DNA from 2 places in the Staphylococcus casei genome. Region 1 is predicted to be linked to the other one. Evidence: predicted binding sites of a transcription regulator. Region 1 holds the regulator's gene; the other holds the start of a gene.

The links. The regulator LexA, encoded in region 1, represses DNA repair genes until DNA is damaged. The targets are predictions, from matches to a motif close to CGAACATATGTTCG.
Region 2: the regulator LexA is predicted to act here: its motif matches at 4,330-4,343, upstream of uvrB (excinuclease ABC subunit UvrB).

What each region holds. Positions count from the first base shown of each region.
Region 1 is NZ_CP125718.1:1,631,786-1,641,086, reverse strand. It holds gene QMO72_RS07980 (catalase) at 1-927, shown strand, start outside; gene rpmG (50S ribosomal protein L33) at 1,265-1,414, opposite strand; gene rpsN (30S ribosomal protein S14) at 1,729-1,998, shown strand; gene guaC (GMP reductase) at 2,192-3,169, shown strand; gene QMO72_RS07960 (CAP domain-containing protein) at 3,265-4,203, shown strand; gene lexA (transcriptional repressor LexA) at 4,404-5,027, opposite strand; gene sosA (DNA damage-induced cell division inhibitor SosA) at 5,170-5,406, shown strand; gene QMO72_RS07945 (DUF896 domain-containing protein) at 5,537-5,785, shown strand; gene tkt (transketolase) at 5,862-7,850, shown strand; gene QMO72_RS07935 (YneF family protein) at 8,055-8,294, shown strand; gene QMO72_RS07930 (hypothetical protein) at 8,664-8,852, shown strand; gene QMO72_RS07925 (CcdC family protein) at 9,164-9,301, shown strand, end outside.
Region 2 is NZ_CP125718.1:2,152,943-2,162,243, reverse strand. It holds gene secA (preprotein translocase subunit SecA) at 1-407, shown strand, start outside; one part of gene prfB (peptide chain release factor 2) at 632-703, shown strand; one part of gene prfB (peptide chain release factor 2) at 705-1,748, shown strand; gene QMO72_RS10530 (CHAP domain-containing protein) at 2,054-2,998, shown strand; gene QMO72_RS10525 (YfbR-like 5'-deoxynucleotidase) at 3,294-3,935, shown strand; gene QMO72_RS10520 (CsbA family protein) at 3,941-4,171, shown strand; gene uvrB (excinuclease ABC subunit UvrB) at 4,484-6,466, shown strand; gene uvrA (excinuclease ABC subunit UvrA) at 6,472-9,301, shown strand, end outside.

The sequences.
Region 1 (9,301 bases):
GGATTTAGAAATATGCACGGTTTTGGTTCTCATACTTACTCTTTATATAATGATAAAGGAGAACGTGTTTGGGTGAAATTCCATCACAGAACGCAACAAGGTATTGAAAATTTACAGCCTGATGAAGCAGCTCAAACGATTGCTAATGACAGAGAGTCTTCGCAACGTGATTTATTTGAAGCGATTGAAAATAAAGATTTCCCAAAATGGAAAATGTATATACAAGTTATGACGGAAGAACAAGCAAGAAAGCATAAAGATAATCCATTCGATTTAACAAAAGTTTGGTACAAAGGCGACTATCCATTAATTGAAGTAGGAGAATTTGAACTTAACCGTAATCCAGATAACTACTTCCAAGATGTCGAACAAGCTGCTTTTGCACCGACAAATATAGTTCCGGGAATTGATTTTTCACCTGATAAAATGTTGCAAGGTCGTTTATTCTCATATGGTGATGCACAACGTTACAGACTTGGCGTAAATCATTGGCAAATACCAGTTAACCAACCTAAAGGCGTAGGTGTTGAAAATATTTGTCCATTTAGTAGAGATGGTCAAATGCGTATCTTAGATAATAACCAAGGTGGAGGTACACATTACTATCCAAACAGTGATGGTTCATTTGAAGATCAACCTGAATTTAAAAAACCTGGTTTACCAGTTGAAGGCGAAGCGTATGAGTATAATTATAGAGAAGATGATGATAATTATTTCGAACAACCAGGGCGTCTCTTTAGATTACAATCTAAGGAGCAACAAGAGCGTATTTTTGTAAATACAGCTAATGAAATGCAAGGTACAACATTAGAAGTACAACATCGTCATATTCGTCATTGCTTCAAAGCGGATTCTGAATATGGTAAAGGTGTAGCCAAAGCATTAGGTATTGATATTAATGATGTAGATTTAGAAATTAAAGATTAGTTGCCATTAGTAATCTAACTCATCATTAGCTGTGCTAAAGAGTGTCGTAAATGCGATGCTCTTTTTTTATTTAGGTAAAAGTAAAACACTATGATCGATGGTGTAGATATAGACGATATAAAGTAGGGGTACTATGAAATATAGATTGGTAATATTTTATAAACTTTTGCTATTTAAAAATAGTTACCTCAACAAATATATATTTAAATAGAAGAACTGAGCATACTAAAAGTTGAATTTAACGACAAAAATAAACCTGAAATAAGCTGCAATATGCGCTCGTTTCAGGTTTGAAAGTAAATCTGTCGTATTTAAAAAAGCTAATAAGGACAGAACCCTATTTTGTTTCACGATGTAATGTATATTTATTTAATCTAGGACAGAACTTTTTAAGTTCGATACGTTCTGGGTTATTACGTTTGTTCTTTTTAGAAATATAATTACGATCGCCACATTCTGTACAAGCTAATGTAATGTTAACGCGCAAAGTCGACACCTCTTTCTTAATAGGAATTGTTACGTTTTAAAATTTTATCATAATTATAAGTAAATATCAATTGTGTATTTCGATTAAATGGTTAAATCCTCAAAATATATAAGGTCTAGTCATAGAAAATTACATTTAAGCGTACTTATTGAGCATCAAAGATCAAAGATATTGGGATATAGATTTGTAAGTAAAAGCAGCCGCTTACAGAATATAGAACGAGGATTAACAATTTAATTATTTGCTAAAGTGAAAAAGTGTGTTATTATACAAAACGTAATGATTACGTTTTATAAAAGAGAGGTTGAAAGTTAATGGCGAAAAAATCCAAAATAGCAAAAGAACAAAAAAGGGAACGTTTAGTTAATCAATATCGTGAGTTACGTGAAGAATTAAAGGCTAAAGGTGACTATGAAGCATTGAGCAAGTTACCAAGAGATTCTTCACCTACGCGGCTAACTAGACGCTGTAAAGTGACAGGTAGACCTAGAGGGGTTTATCGCAAATTTGAAATGTCACGTATTGCATTTAGAGAGTATGCACATAAAGGGCAAATTCCAGGAGTTAAAAAATCTAGTTGGTAATTTACGACTATAGTCCATTTACATTTACGATAAAACAATGTATATTATCTAATGGTGAAGATGAGTGGAAAAAGTTATTGTTCGGAAATTGTACTAAAGTTAGATATAATTTCATTTAGAACAAAGGAAATCATCATGAAAATCTTACCATTAAACGATTGTATTATTAAAAATGTTAGGGGTTTGTTTAACTATGAAAATATTTGATTACGAGGATATCCAACTTATACCAAACAAATGTATTGTTGATAGTCGCTCTGAATGTGACACAACTGTTCAATTTGGGCCAAGAAGTTTTAATTTGCCTGTAGTTCCTGCCAACATGCAAACAGTTATGAACGAAACGTTGGCTGAATGGTTTGCAGCAAACAATTATTTCTATATTATGCACAGATTTGATGAAGAAGCACGCATTCCGTTCACAAAGCGTATGCAAGAAAAAGGATATTTTGCATCTATTTCAGTGGGTGTTAAAGCACGTGAATTTGATTTTGTTGAAAAATTAGCTGCTGAAAAAGTTATTCCTGACTATATTACAATTGATATTGCACATGGGCACTCTGATTCGGTTATTAATATGATTAAGCATATTAAACGTTTTATTCCAGAAGTGTTTGTTATTGCTGGTAATGTTGGTACGCCTGAAGGTGTGCGTGAACTTGAAAACGCTGGTGCAGATGCTACTAAAGTAGGTATTGGACCAGGTCGCGTTTGTATCACTAAGATTAAAACTGGTTTTGGTACAGGCGGTTGGCAATTAGCAGCTTTGAACCATTGTAGTAAAGCAGCACGTAAGCCTATTATCGCCGATGGTGGAATTAGAACACATGGTGATATTGCGAAATCCATTAGATTCGGTGCTTCAATGGTAATGGTTGGCTCATTGTTTGCAGCACATGAAGAATCACCAGGTGAAACTGTAGAGTTAGATGGTAAATTATATAAAGAATACTTTGGTAGTGCATCTGAGTTCCAAAAAGGTGAACATAAAAATGTTGAAGGTAAAAAAATGTTTGTTGAACACAAAGGTTCATTATCTGATACTTTAGTGGAAATGCAGCAAGATTTACAAAGTTCTATTTCATATGCAGGTGGCAAAGATTTAAATTCCTTGAGAAAAGTGGATTATGTAGTCGTGAAAAACTCTATTTTTAATGGAGATAGAGACTAATTTAATAGTAGGTGTGACACATTAGAAAATTTTTATTATATATCGTTGTTATTCTAGTAATCGTGTTGGTAGTTCCTGTAAAAGAGACAGCCCCAATGGAAGCATTACAACAACAAGTTAAAACTAAAGTGAATAGTTGGACTTCGGACAATTCTACCTCTGACCAGGCACTGAAAGTTCCTAGCAAACAAGAGTTTGCAATCAATAATATTCAAATGAATATGACCAAGCAAACGGTGGAGCAGAAGTTGGGTGATGCCCAACGTGTTACATCTAATGAGTATGGTACAAATTGGCATACTTATTATTCAGGCGATTATAAAGCATTTGTAATGGTCAGTTATATTGATAATAAAGTGCATGCATTGTATAGTAATCAAAATGTCATTTCATCACAATCTAAAATTAAATACGGCACACCTAAAGAAACAGTCAGGGATAGACTAGGTAAACCTATTACTGAAAAGCAAAAAGGACATGTTAGATTCGATGTAAAAGATGATGAATATGATAATTTTCATGATGATCAAATTTATACAACAGCTTTTTATGATAAGCATGAGAACAATAACTTAACTGCTCTTTTACAAGTTAGCGATAATATGGAGAGCCGTTTACAACAACAATATGGTGCGCCTTCAGAAGGATTAGCTCAAAGCTTTGAACTGCAAAACTTTGATTTGGTCAATGCTGAAAGGATTCAACATGACTTAGCCACATTAAATTATTCATCGAGTATTTCTGATACTGCTAGAGCGCATAGTGAAGATATGGCTGAAAATAACTATTTTGATCATAATAATTTATCCGGGGATTCACCGTTTGATAGGTTAGAAGCGGACGGCCATGATTTTAATGCCGCTGGAGAAAATTTAGCTTACGGTCAAACAAGTAGTATATATGCACATCAAGGTTTAATGAATTCATTAGGTCATAGAAAAAATATACTCAAACAATCTTTTAAAACGCTCGGCGTAGGTGTTGATTTTAATGAAGAAAGACAACCATATTGGACTGAAAATTACACAGGATAATGTTTGATTGTGTTGTAAAAGGGTATCTTTAATTTGTGAGGATGAATAAGTTATGACAACAAATAAAAAAGATAAAACAGAAGATATACTTGAAAAAGTAAAAGAAGTTTTAGAGAAGAAAGACGAAAAATAAGAGGTTGAGCGCATGCGCTCAACCTCTTATTTTTGTGAGAGTACCATTAGAACTGTATGATATGACTTTACATTTCTCGGAATAAACCTACGACTTTACCTAGTACAGTAACATGATCTAAATAGATAGGGTCCATAGTGCTATTTTCAGGTTGTAAACGATAATGTGCTTTTTCTTTATAGAATCGTTTTACTGTAGCTTCATTATCTTCAGTCATAGCTACAATAATATCGCCATTTTCAGCGATTGTCTGACTTCTAACTATGACCTTATCACCGTCTAATATACCTGCTTCGATCATACTATCGCCAACAACATTAAGGATGAAAATATCACTGTTATGTGTTGAAGTAAAGTGTTCGGGTAAAGGGAAATATTCTTCGACATTTTCTACAGCTGTAATTGGAACGCCAGCTGTAACTTTACCGATTACAGGAACATGGATAGTTTCTTCCATATTAACTGCTTCACCTACTTGTTCGGTTACAATCTCAATAGCGCGTGGTTTAGTAGGGTCTCTTCTTATATAACCTTTTTCTTCTAATCTTGATAAATGGCCATGTACAGTTGAGCTTGACGCCAAACCGACAGCCTCACCAATTTCACGGACACTTGGTGGGTAGCCTTTTAATTGAACTGTTTGCTTTATATATTCAAAAATTTCATTTTGTCGCTTAGTTAATTCTCTCATAATAGGCACTCCCTAGATTGATTTGTATTTATTATAGCACGCACATATACATTTTACAAACGTTTGTTCGTTTTGGTGTTGACTTAGAACAAGTGTTCTGTTAAATTGGTAATACAAACAAACGTTCTAGGAGTGTTATTAAATGTTGAAAATGTATAAATCAGAAGTGAAACCATATATAACGGTACTTGTTGTTACTATGATATTATGTGCTTTATTTATTATAAGTGCTGACAACAATGCTAAATCAGAACAAACGTACGAAATGACGGACCATCAAATTACACAAGATACAGCGAAACACGAACGAAATCAACCAACTTCAGAAGGAAAAAGCGAACACATAGAACAAGCATTAATTGCAGCAGCGCATCAATAAAGTCGTTAAAGTTATTTACAGAGATAAGATAATTTTGAATTAGCAAATGGGAGGAAAGTGAGCGAAACTATTTAGTTTCGTTCACTTTTTTGTTATATTTTTCTATATTAATGAAATACGGAGGTTTCTTATGGCAAAGATGGATGGCGTTGATATAGAACGTATTAATGAACTCGCTAAAAAGAAAAAGGAAGTTGGCTTAACTGAGAATGAAGCTAAAGAACAATCTAAATTACGCAAAACATATTTAGATTCGTTTAGAAAAAAATTTAAACAGCAAATTGAAAGTACAAGAGTGATTGATCCAGAAGGTAATGATGTAACACCAGATAAAGTAAAAAAAATATTAGATTCTAAAGATGAGGAAGAAAAAAATTAACTCATTTTTTTGTTAAATAGATGAAAAATCATGTATAATGATTATGAAACTAGCTAGAAGAAAGGAAGTCATTTAGATGAATAAAGAAAAAGATCAATTAGCGGTAGATACGATAAGAGCTTTAAGTATTGACGCTGTTGAACAAGCAAACTCAGGTCACCCTGGCCTACCTATGGGTGCAGCTCCTATGGCATACACTTTATGGACTCGTCATTTAAATTTTAACCCCCAATCAAAAGATTTCTTTGATAGAGATCGTTTTGTATTATCTGCGGGTCATGGATCAGCGTTATTGTATAGCCTTTTACATGTTTCAGGTAGTTTAGAATTAGAAGAACTTAAACAATTTAGACAATGGGATTCAAAAACGCCTGGACATCCTGAGTTTAAACACACTGATGGTGTTGAAGTAACTACTGGTCCTCTTGGACAAGGGTTTGCTATGTCAGTTGGTATGGCAATGGCTGAAAAACATCTAGCAGGTAAATTTAATAAAGATGATGCACAAGTAGTGGATCATTACACATATGTACTTGCATCAGATGGTGATTTAATGGAAGGTATTTCCCATGAAGCAGCATCTTTAGCAGGTCATAGCCAATTAGATAAACTTATTGTTTTATATGATTCAAATGACATTTCTTTAGATGGTGATTTAAACAAAGCATTTTCTGAAGATATTAAAGGTCGTTTCGAAGCTTATGGTTGGAAACATATTTTTGTCAAAGAAGGCAATGATATCGATGCAATCGATAAAGCAATTGAAGAAGCTAAGACACAAGATGTGCCAACAATTATCGAAATTAAAACAATTATTGGTTACGGTGCGCCTAACAAGCAAGATTCAAGTGGTGCACACGGTGCGCCATTAGGTGAAGACGAAAGAAAATTAACTTTCGAAAACTATGGTTTAGACCCTGAAAAACGTTTTAATGTGCCTGAAGAAGTTTATGAAATTTTCCAACAAAGCATGCTAAAACGTGCAAATGAAAAAGAAGCATCATGGAACAAACTTGTTGAAGAATATAGCAATAAATATCCAGAATTAGCTGAAGAATTTAAATTAGCTATTAGTGGTAAATTACCAGACAACTACAAAGATGTACTTCCAGAATATGAAGCTGGACATAGTGGTGCAACACGTGCAGATTCTGGAGAAGTTATTCAATCATTAAGTAAATCTGTACCTTCATTCTTCGGTGGTTCAGCAGACTTAGCTGGTTCAAATAAATCAAATGTTAAAGATGCAACTGACTTTGATAAAGATACGCCAGAAGGTAAAAATATTTGGTTTGGTGTTCGTGAATTTGCTATGGGTGCTGCAGTAAATGGTATGGCTGCTCACGGTGGTTTACATCCATATGGTGCAACATTCTTCGTATTCAGTGACTACTTAAAACCAGCATTACGTTTATCAGCAATTATGGGCTTAAATTCAACGTTCATCTTTACGCATGATTCAATTGCTGTTGGTGAAGATGGTCCTACACATGAACCAGTAGAACAATTAGCTGGTTTACGTGCGATTCCAAACATGAATGTGATTCGTCCAGCAGATGGTAACGAAACGCGTGTAGCTTGGGAAGTAGCATTAGAATCAGAAAATACACCAACTTCATTAGTACTAACGCGTCAAAATCTTACAACTATGGATCTTCCAAAAGAAACAGTTGAAGAAGGCGTACGTAAAGGTGCTTATGTAGTGTTCGAATCAGATCAAGCGCCTGAATTCCTATTATTAGCTACTGGTTCAGAAGTTAACTTAGCTGTTGAAGCTGCTAAAGATTTAGAAGCTCAAGGTAAAGGTGTGCGCGTTGTTTCAATGCCTAACTGGAATGCATTTGATCAACAATCTGATGAGTATAAAGAATCAGTAATGCCATCATCAATTACCAAACGAGTTGCTATTGAAATGGCATCATCACTAGGTTGGCATAAATACGTTGGTACTGAAGGTAAAGTCATCGCTATCGATGGATTCGGTGCTAGTGCTCCTGGCGATTTAGTAGTTGAAAAATATGGTTTCACTAAAGAAAATGTATTGAATCAAATTCAAACATTCTAATAAATGTCTAATAGCATTTAATTATTGGTATGGGAGCGCTTGTTCTCATACCAATTTTTAATATCAAAGAAATATGTGACTATATTTACAAATTGAAATTGAAATTGATATAATACATAAGGTTAGAAGATATTCATGGAGTTACTCTTGAAATAGAGTACTAATTTTAGTAAAATTCATTAGGATAGGAAAGTGGGTGAAACAATGGCAACTTGGTTAGCAATAGTATTAATCGTGTTAGCACTTATTATTGGATTAGTCGGTGGATTTTTCCTAGCAAGAAAATATATGATGGATTATCTTAAAAAGAACCCACCAATTAATGAAGAGATGCTACGTATGATGATGATGCAAATGGGTCAAAAACCATCTCAAAAGAAAATAAATCAAATGATGACGATGATGAATAAAAATCAAGAGGAACAACTCAAAAAGTCTAAATAGACCGTCAATAAAGGGCCGGCAGCTACTTAAAAAAGTAACTGCCAGCCCTTATTTTTGTTTGTAGTAAGGTGGAATGATTTCAGTTTAAACTTATGTTATAAGCGTAGCCTAATAAAAATAATAGATAGCATTTATTGAAGAAAGATGATGCAATGTAGTGATATTGATTCGTAGATGTAGATGAGTTTAAAATACTTTTAACGAAGTAATTTATACCTTTATTTTATGTATAAATTCAAAAAAATTTTTCTCGAATAGTTATTGTTGTGGCGCGTTTCGTGGCAATTTATGTTTTTTAAATATTCAGAAAATTATTGAAAATATTTTCTGGTTTGATATAATATGCTTATACAAGGGAGGTATTACAAAGTGAGAGATGCTTTTGATATGGAAGACAAAGAGGTTTTAGATCGACTTGCAAATATACACATTAACTTTCCGACTGAAGAATCATTTAAAAAATATCATAACGCAATGCAGCTTCATGATATGAATTATCTTAGAATGACATTAAATAATGCATTTTCTGCTTGCGACAATACGTCACAAGCTATGTAAATAAAAACGTTAAAATAAGTCTCTTTGAGGCTTATTTTTTTCTGTGAAATTTATATTGCTTATTACATATTAGATAGAGACAATGTGTATGTTGAGTGATACACTTCATTATATTATACAGCTGTGCTTAAATTGATAAAACCCATGTATTTTATTATCTTCAAAATGTAAAAAATGCTAATATATACTATGTGATGTTTTTAATAATAGCTAAGTAATCAATGGCGTGTCAATTTCACGTCTTAGCTTTGTAGAGTGATGAACAATCCTAAATAAATATCATCTTGTAGAAACTTAAAGAAGGTGTCAGCATGTTATATTTGATCTTTTCTATAGTTTTCGCTTTTTTAATGGGAATTGCTGTTATTATCGTGCGCATGAAAGCACAACAATTTCCTGTTAATGAAAGGAAAATTATTTTGCCACCGTTTTTTATGGCAACTGGAGCT
Region 2 (9,301 bases), 520 kb from region 1:
TTGATGAGTTTGAGCGTATGATTTTACTGCGTTCAATAGATAATCATTGGACTGATCACATTGATACAATGGACCAGTTACGTCAAGGTATACACCTACGTTCATACGGTCAACAAAATCCACTGCGTGATTATCAAAATGAAGGACATCAACTTTTTGATACGATGATGGAGAATATCGAAGAAGATGTCAGTAAGTTTATCTTGAAATCTGTCGTTTCTGTGGAAGATGATTTAGAAAGAGATAAAACAACAAACTTTGGTAACGCAGAACATGTATCTGCAGATGGCGACGATTCTAAAGAGCATACAAAATCAGAGCCTTTTGTTAAAGATGAACATATAGGTAGAAATGATCCTTGTCCATGTGGTAGTGGGAAAAAATATAAAAATTGTCACGGTGCATAATGGATCAGTGATGCTTATTTAAAACTGGAAGACTTGATGGTAATGCTATCAACTTCCAGTTTTATTTGATTTGAAGTGAAATTAACTTATATGTAACTTCAAAACGTTGTGAGACGAATAAAGTTGGAATTAATATAAAACTTTTGTAGAATAGTTATATTGAATAAAATGATTTTGGAGTTTAATAAAATTTATCATTCGTACAATAACAGGAGAGATGTGTAATGGAATTATCAGAAATTAAACGTAATATAGATACCTATAAAGAAAAATTAGAACAGCTTAGGGGGTCTCTTTGACTTAGAAGAAAAAGAGACAAATATCCAAGAATATGAAGAAAAGATGACCGATCCTACTTTTTGGGATGATCAAAATGAGGCTCAAGCAGTCATCGATAAAAATAATGCATTAAAATCCATAGTAAATGCTTATCGTGGTTTAGAATCTGAAATTGATGATATGGACACGACAAGAGAGCTATTACTTGAAGAAGATGATGCGCGCATGAAGCATGATTTAGAGCAAAACGTCATGGATTTCAAAACAAGTATAGATCAATTTGAATTACAATTATTACTTGATGGTCCTTATGATGCAAATGGTGCAATTATGGAGCTTCACCCAGGCGCTGGTGGTACAGAGTCTCAAGATTGGACGAACATGTTGTTAAGAATGTACCAACGTTACTGTGAACAAAAAGGCTTCAAAGTAGAAATTGCCGATTATTTACCTGGAGATGAAGCAGGCGTTAAGAGTGTTACTTTAGTGATAAAGGGACATAATGCTTATGGTTACTTAAAAGCAGAAAAAGGCGTTCATCGCCTAGTACGTATATCACCATTTGATTCGTCTGGCAGAAGACATACATCATTTGCATCGTGTGATGTTATACCAGAATTTAATAATACGGAAATTGAAATTGACATCAACCCTGATGATATTACTGTTGATACGTTTAGAGCATCAGGTGCAGGTGGACAACATATTAACAAAACAGAATCCGCAATTCGAATTACTCACCATCCTTCTGGTATAGTAGTCAATAACCAAAATGAACGGTCTCAAATCAAAAATAGAGAAGCTGCTATGAAAACATTGAAATCCAAATTGTACCAATTGAAAATTGAGGAACAAGAGCAGGAAATGGCAGAAATTCGTGGTGAACAAAAAGAAATTGGTTGGGGAAGTCAGATTAGATCATATGTTTTTCACCCTTATGCTATGGTCAAAGATCACAGAACAAATGAAGAAACAGGTAAAGTTGATGCCGTTATGGATGGAGACATAGGGCCCTTTATAGAATCTTATTTGCGTAGCCAAATGGATCACTCTGAAAATTAAAGAAAACTAACAAACTGAGTATACATACAAACGTGTGGTGCTCAGTTTGTTTGTTGAATAAAGAGAAATTTAAATAAATGTAATTTTCAAATAATTTTATTACATACCTTAAACTGAGTAATGGTAAATAGTAAGGTTAAATATTGTCATATCAATGCTTATGCCGCTTTGTTAATGTTATAAAATAAAAAGTTTAACATATAAAATAACAGTTATATTACATCAAGGTAACATGAGAAAAAGGTATAATGTTTTGTGCTATATTAATGGTGGATGAAATTAATATAGCAAAGGATTGAGACATCATGAAGAAGGGAATAGCATTTTCTGTAACTTCGACAGCATTATTTTTGGGAATTAATGGTATCGCATCAGCGGATCAAGTACATATAGTAAAAGAAGATACTAATTTATCTGATATAGCACAAACTTTCGCGACAACGACAAGCGAAATTAAAGCATTAAATCAATTATCAGACAAATATGATGTGAGCGTAGGTGAGCAGTTAATCTTACCAGATAGTGATATAGTAGAAGTGAAACATGGGGATACAATACAAAGTATAGCGTTAAAGTACAATATCACCATGGATCAGTTGTATCAACTAAATCCGAACTTAGGAGAAATGATATATCCAGGGGAACTATTAGCAGTGTCAGAAAAAGGATCGGCACATTTAAATAATCAACAACAAACATATTTTAATGAAATACATCAAACATATACTCAAGATACAAGTGGTAGTAGCCGTGTGGATAATTTATCGCTTAATTCAAATACATCTGTGACTTCAAACCGCGCAATACCGGTAGCACAAAATGAATGGACGCATACCCCAGATTTAAAAGTAACGAAACAAAGCGTAACTTCACACGCAGATTATTTAACAGCAAAGCCAAATAATAACGAAGTATCAGTGGCTTCAAATGGACGTAATTATTATGATCGTGGACAATGTACGTTCTATGCGTTCGATCGTCGTCAACAACTAGGTAAATCAGTTGGGAATTTATGGGGCAACGCAAATAATTGGGCAGCTGCCGCAAGTCAAAATGGCTATCGTGTAAACCATACACCGGAAGTAGGGGCCATTATTCAAAGTAATGCAGGTCAATACGGCCATGTAGGTGTTGTAGAACGTAAAAATGCAGACGGCTCTATTTTAGTATCAGAAATGAATTGGCAAGGCCTAGGACAAAAGTCATATAGAACAATTCATAATACGTATCAATATAATTACATTCACTAATGATTGATTATAATCAATTGTAATGATTACAGTAACGTGGCAATACGAGGCGCTACAAGTCTTGCCATGATGTGTATTTATACATCAATAGACATTCAATAATACAACAACCACTCCAATAACATATAGGAGTGGTTGTTGTATTATTAGGAAACAAAAGTAATCGACACATTAAGTTATCTCTATCATAAAAATAATTATCTATCTTCAGTTATATTGATAAGACATTTTGATTGTTGAATGATATTATAAAAACAAGTATAATCAATCATTAAATAAACTAGGAGGCGATGTCATGGGAGTACATCAATATTTTAAACGCTTATCTGATTTAGAAAAATTAATTAGATTACCGGGACAATTTAAATACTTTGAACATAATGTCGCTGCGCATTCATTTAAAGTTGCCAAAATCGCACAATATTTGGGAACAGTAGAGGAATACCATGGCAATGAAGTTGATTGGAAGAGTTTGTATGAAAAAGCTTTGAACCATGATTTTGCAGAAATTTTTACTGGAGATATTAAAACGCCAGTGAAGTATGCAAGTGGTGAATTAAAAAAATTATTCTCGCAAGTTGAAGAAGAAATGGTAGATCACTTTATAAATGAAGAAATTCCAGAACCTTATCAAGATATTTATCGTAAAAGGCTTCAAGAAGGCAAAGACGATTCACTAGAAGGCCAGATACTATCGGTCGCTGATAAAATAGATTTATTATATGAAACATTTGGAGAAATACAAAAACGTAATCCAGAACCGTTATTTTTTGAAATATATGAAATGTCTTTAGAGACAATCATGCAATTTGATCATCTTAGTTCAGTACAAGATTTTATCGACAATATTATTCCAGAAATGTTAACAGAGAAATTTATACCAAGAAAAGAATTACGAGAAACGACGATGGCCATTCTAAACAATAGAAATGGGTGAAGTGAATGATTTGGTTTATGCTCGCAGCATTTTTTCCATGCATTCTCGTTGTATTATTCAGCGTATTAACTAGAAGCAAATGGGTAGGGTCAATTTTGGCATTTGTCATTGTTGGCGCCTCAATTGAAAAAGGATTTTTTCATAACGAATGGATCATTTTTATCGATGTTGTCTCATTATTAGCTGGTTACATTATCATTGACCAATTAAAATTACATAAAAAAGAAGATGACTGAACAATATATATTGAGCAACTCAATTGCTATAGTGAAGTGAAAATATTATAATAATATAGCTTAAATAATAAAAAAATAAAATTGACATAAGCAATTAAGGCAAACATGGTAACGTCACTATGTTTGTTTTTTCTTTATAGTAAGCTATGCTATGAATGCGAACAAATGTTTGCTTTTATAACTTAAAATCTGTTAAAATATATAACAAGATTAAGCATATGCAGATATTAAACATACAATTTTTCACATAGGGAATAGGCATATAAAGTATGTTCATAATAACTAGAAAATATATAGGAGGCGTGTGTCACTATGGAGCACTATCCATTTAAACTACAATCTGACTTTGAACCACAAGGTGATCAACCAGGAGCGATAAAAGAAATTGTTAAGGGTGTAAATGAAGGCAAGAGACACCAAACATTACTTGGGGCTACGGGTACAGGTAAAACATTTACAATGAGTAATGTCATTCAACAGGTAGGCAAACCTACGTTGATTATCGCACATAATAAAACATTAGCAGGACAATTATATAGTGAATTTAAAGAGTTTTTTCCGGAAAATAGAGTAGAATACTTTGTCAGTTATTATGATTATTATCAACCAGAAGCGTATGTACCATCTACAGATACATTTATAGAAAAAGATGCTTCAATTAATGATGAAATTGATCAATTACGCCACTCAGCTACAAGCGCACTTTTTGAACGGGATGATGTCATTATCATCGCAAGTGTTAGTTGCATCTATGGTTTAGGTAATCCGGAAGAATATCGCGATTTAGTTGTTAGTGTTCGAGTGGGTATGGAAATGGATAGAAGTGAGCTTTTAAGAAAACTTGTTGATGTTCAATACACAAGAAACGATATTGATTTTAGACGTGGGACGTTCCGCGTTAGAGGAGATGTAGTAGAAATCTTCCCAGCCTCTCGTGAAGAAATGTGTATTAGGGTAGAGTTTTTTGGTGATGAAATTGATCGCATACGAGAAGTCAATTATCTAACTGGAGAAGTATTAAGAGAACGTGACCACTTCGCTATCTTCCCAGCATCCCATTTCGTAACACGTGAAGAAAAAATGAAATCTGCCATTCAAAGAATTGAAACTGAATTAGAAGAGCGATTAACTGAATTACGCTCGGAGAATAAATTACTAGAAGCACAACGTTTAGAACAACGTACGAATTATGACTTGGAAATGATGAGAGAGATGGGTTTTTGTTCTGGTATTGAAAATTATTCAGTACATTTAACATTAAGACCTATGGGTTCTACACCGTATACACTCTTAGATTATTTTGGAGATGATTGGCTAGTGATGATTGATGAATCACATGTGACATTACCACAAATAAGGGGTATGTATAATGGTGACCGTGCACGTAAACAGGTGCTTGTCGATCATGGGTTCCGTCTACCAAGTGCTTTGGACAACAGACCCTTGCAATTTTCTGAGTTTGAAGATAAAACCAATCAACTTGTTTATGTATCTGCAACACCAGGACCGTATGAGTTAGAACATACAGATGAAATGGTTCAACAAATTATTCGCCCAACTGGATTATTAGATCCTAAGATTGATTTACGTCCAACTGAAAATCAAATTGATGATTTAATCAGTGAAATTTATGAACGCATAGAACGTAATGAACGTGTGTTAGTTACCACGTTGACTAAAAAAATGAGTGAAGATTTAACGACGTATTTAAAAGAAGCAGGAATTAAAGTAAACTACTTACACTCTGAAATTAAAACGTTAGAACGTATTGAAATCATTCGGGATTTGCGTATGGGTACATACGATGTCATCGTAGGGATTAATTTATTGCGAGAAGGTATTGATATTCCTGAAGTTTCGCTTGTAGTTATTCTCGACGCAGATAAAGAAGGTTTCTTACGTTCAGAACGGTCACTCGTGCAAACTATAGGACGCGCAGCACGTAATAGTGGTGGAGAAGTTATTATGTATGGAGATAAGGTTACTGACTCTATGCGCTTCGCTATGGACGAAACAGAACGACGCCGTTCGATTCAACAAGCATATAATGAAAAACATAACATTACGCCAACTACAATCAATAAAAAAATACACGATGTCATTAGTGCTACAGTTGATAATGATGAAACGAACGAACAACAACAAACTGAAGTACCTAAGAAAATGACGAAAAAAGAACGACAAAAAACAATTGCCAATATAGAAAAAGAAATGAAGCAAGCAGCTAAAGACTTAGATTTTGAAAAAGCTACAGAACTTAGAGATATGTTATTTGAATTAAAAGCAGAAGGGTGACAAATATGAAACAACCATCCATTGTAGTAAAAGGGGCACGTGCCCACAATTTAAAAGATGTAGATATAGAAATACCAAAAGATAAACTCATTGTTATGACAGGTCTATCGGGGTCGGGTAAATCCTCACTTGCCTTCGATACGATATATGCAGAGGGGCAACGCAGATACGTAGAATCTTTGAGTGCTTATGCACGACAGTTTTTAGGACAAATGGATAAACCTGATGTGGATACTATAGAAGGTTTATCTCCAGCAATATCTATTGATCAAAAGACGACGAGTAAGAATCCAAGATCAACCGTAGCGACAGTTACTGAAATATATGACTATATTCGTTTGCTTTATGCTCGTGTTGGAAAGCCATTCTGTCCCAATCATGGTATAGAAATAGAATCCCAAACCGTTCAGCAAATGGTAGATCGCGTCATGCAGCTTGAAGAACGTTCTAAGATTCAACTATTAGCGCCGGTGGTTTCACATAGAAAAGGATCACAAGAAAAACTTATAGATGATATTAGCAAAAAAGGTTATGTACGCGTACGTGTCGATGGTGAGATTACAGATGTAAATGAAGTGCCTGAATTAGATAAGAATAAAAATCATACAATTGAAGTTGTTATTGATAGACTTGTAGTCAAAGCAGGTATAGAAGCGCGTCTTGCTGATTCTATAGAGACTGGTTTGAATCTTTCAGAAGGCAGTTTAATTGTAGATATCATTGATGGCGATGAATTAAAGTTCTCTGAGAATCATGCATGTCCAATATGTGGATTTTCAATTGGAGAATTAGAGCCACGTATGTTCAGTTTTAACAGTCCATTTGGAGCATGTCCAACTTGTGATGGTTTAGGACAAAAATTAAAAGTAGACTTAGATTTAATTGTACCTGATAAAGACAAAACATTAAACGAAGGTGCTATTGTAGCATGGGAACCAACGAGTTCTGATTTTTATCCAACACTGTTAAATCGTGTATGTGAAGTATACAAAATTAACATGGATAAACCATTTAAAACATTAACAGATAGACAAAAAGACATTATCCTTAATGGTTCAAACGGCAAAGAAATTGAATTTGTCTTTAAACAGCGAAACGGTACAACACGTAAACGTACTATGGAGTTTGAAGGCGTTATCAACAACATTAATCGACGTTACCATGAATCTCCCTCAGAACTCGTGAGAGAAATGATGAGCAAGTACATGACGGAATTACCTTGTGAGACATGTCACGGTAAACGTTTGAGTCCTGAGGCATTATCTGTTTATGTCGCTGGAAAAAATATAGGTGAAATTGTTGAAAATTCAATCAAAACAGCGTTATATCACTATCAACATATTGAATTGTCAAACCAAGATCAAAAAATTGCCGATCAAATATTAAAAGAAATCATTTCACGTCTTGAATTTTTATATAATGTTGGATTAGAATACTTAACGCTCAATCGTGCGTCAGGTTCTTTATCTGGTGGAGAAGCGCAACGTATTCGTTTGGCTACTCAAATTGGATCAAGACTTTCAGGTGTACTCTATGTCTTAGATGAACCATCTATTGGGTTACATCAACGTGATAATGACCGACTTATCGATACTTTGAAAGAAATGCGTGATCTTGGAAATACACTTATAGTTGTTGAACATGATGATGATACTATGCGTGCGGCAGATTACTTAGTAGATGTCGGGCCAGGCGCAGGAGAGCATGGCGGAGAAATTGTTGCTAGTGGCACGCCAAAGCAGGTAATGAATAGTAAAAAATCCTTAACAGGTCAATATTTAAGTGGTAAAAAACGTATAGAAGTGCCTGAAGTACGTCGTGAAATTACGGATAGAAAGATAAGTGTTAAAGGCGCACGCAGTAATAATCTAAAAGCAATAGACGTTGATTTCCCGTTATCCACAATGACTGTTGTCACAGGTGTTTCAGGATCTGGTAAGAGTACGCTGGTAAATGAAGTGTTATATAAATCATTGGCAAAAGAGATTAATAAATCTAAAGTTAAACCCGGAGACTATGATGAGATACAAGGTATTGATCAATTGGAGCGTATTATAGATATTGATCAGTCACCAATCGGACGTACGCCAAGATCGAACCCAGCGACGTATACAGGTGTCTTTGATAACATCAGAGATATTTTTGCTCAAACTAATGAAGCTAAGGTGAGAGGCTATTCGAAAGGCCGTTTCAGTTTTAATGTTAAAGGCGGCCGATGTGAAGCGTGTAAAGGTGACGGCATTATTAAAATTGAAATGCATTTCTTACCTGATGTATATGTACCTTGTGAAGTTTGTGGTGGTTCAAGATATAATCGTGAGACACTTGAAGTCACTTATAAAGGAAAGAACATTTCTGATATATTAGCAATGACTGCTGAAGAAGCAACCTTCTTCTTTGAAAAAGTACCGAAGATTCATCGTAAATTACAAACACTTGTGGATGTTGGATTAGGCTATGTAACTTTAGGTCAACCTGCAACAACTTTATCTGGTGGTGAGGCGCAACGTGTGAAACTTGCTTCTGAATTACACAAACGTTCTACTGGGCGTTCCATTTATATTTTAGATGAGCCAACGACGGGGCTCCATGTTGATGATATTAGCCGCTTGCTAAAAGTACTTAATAAACTTGTGGAAAATGGAGAAACTGTGGTCATCATCGAGCATAACTTAGATGTTATCAAGATGGCAGATTATATTGTTGATCTAGGACCAGAAGGTGGAGACGGTGGCGGTACCGTTGTAGCTACAGGCACGCCAGAAGATATTGCTGAAGTAAAAGAAAGTTACACCGGTCAATATTTAAAAACTGTCTTAGAAAGAGATACGGTAA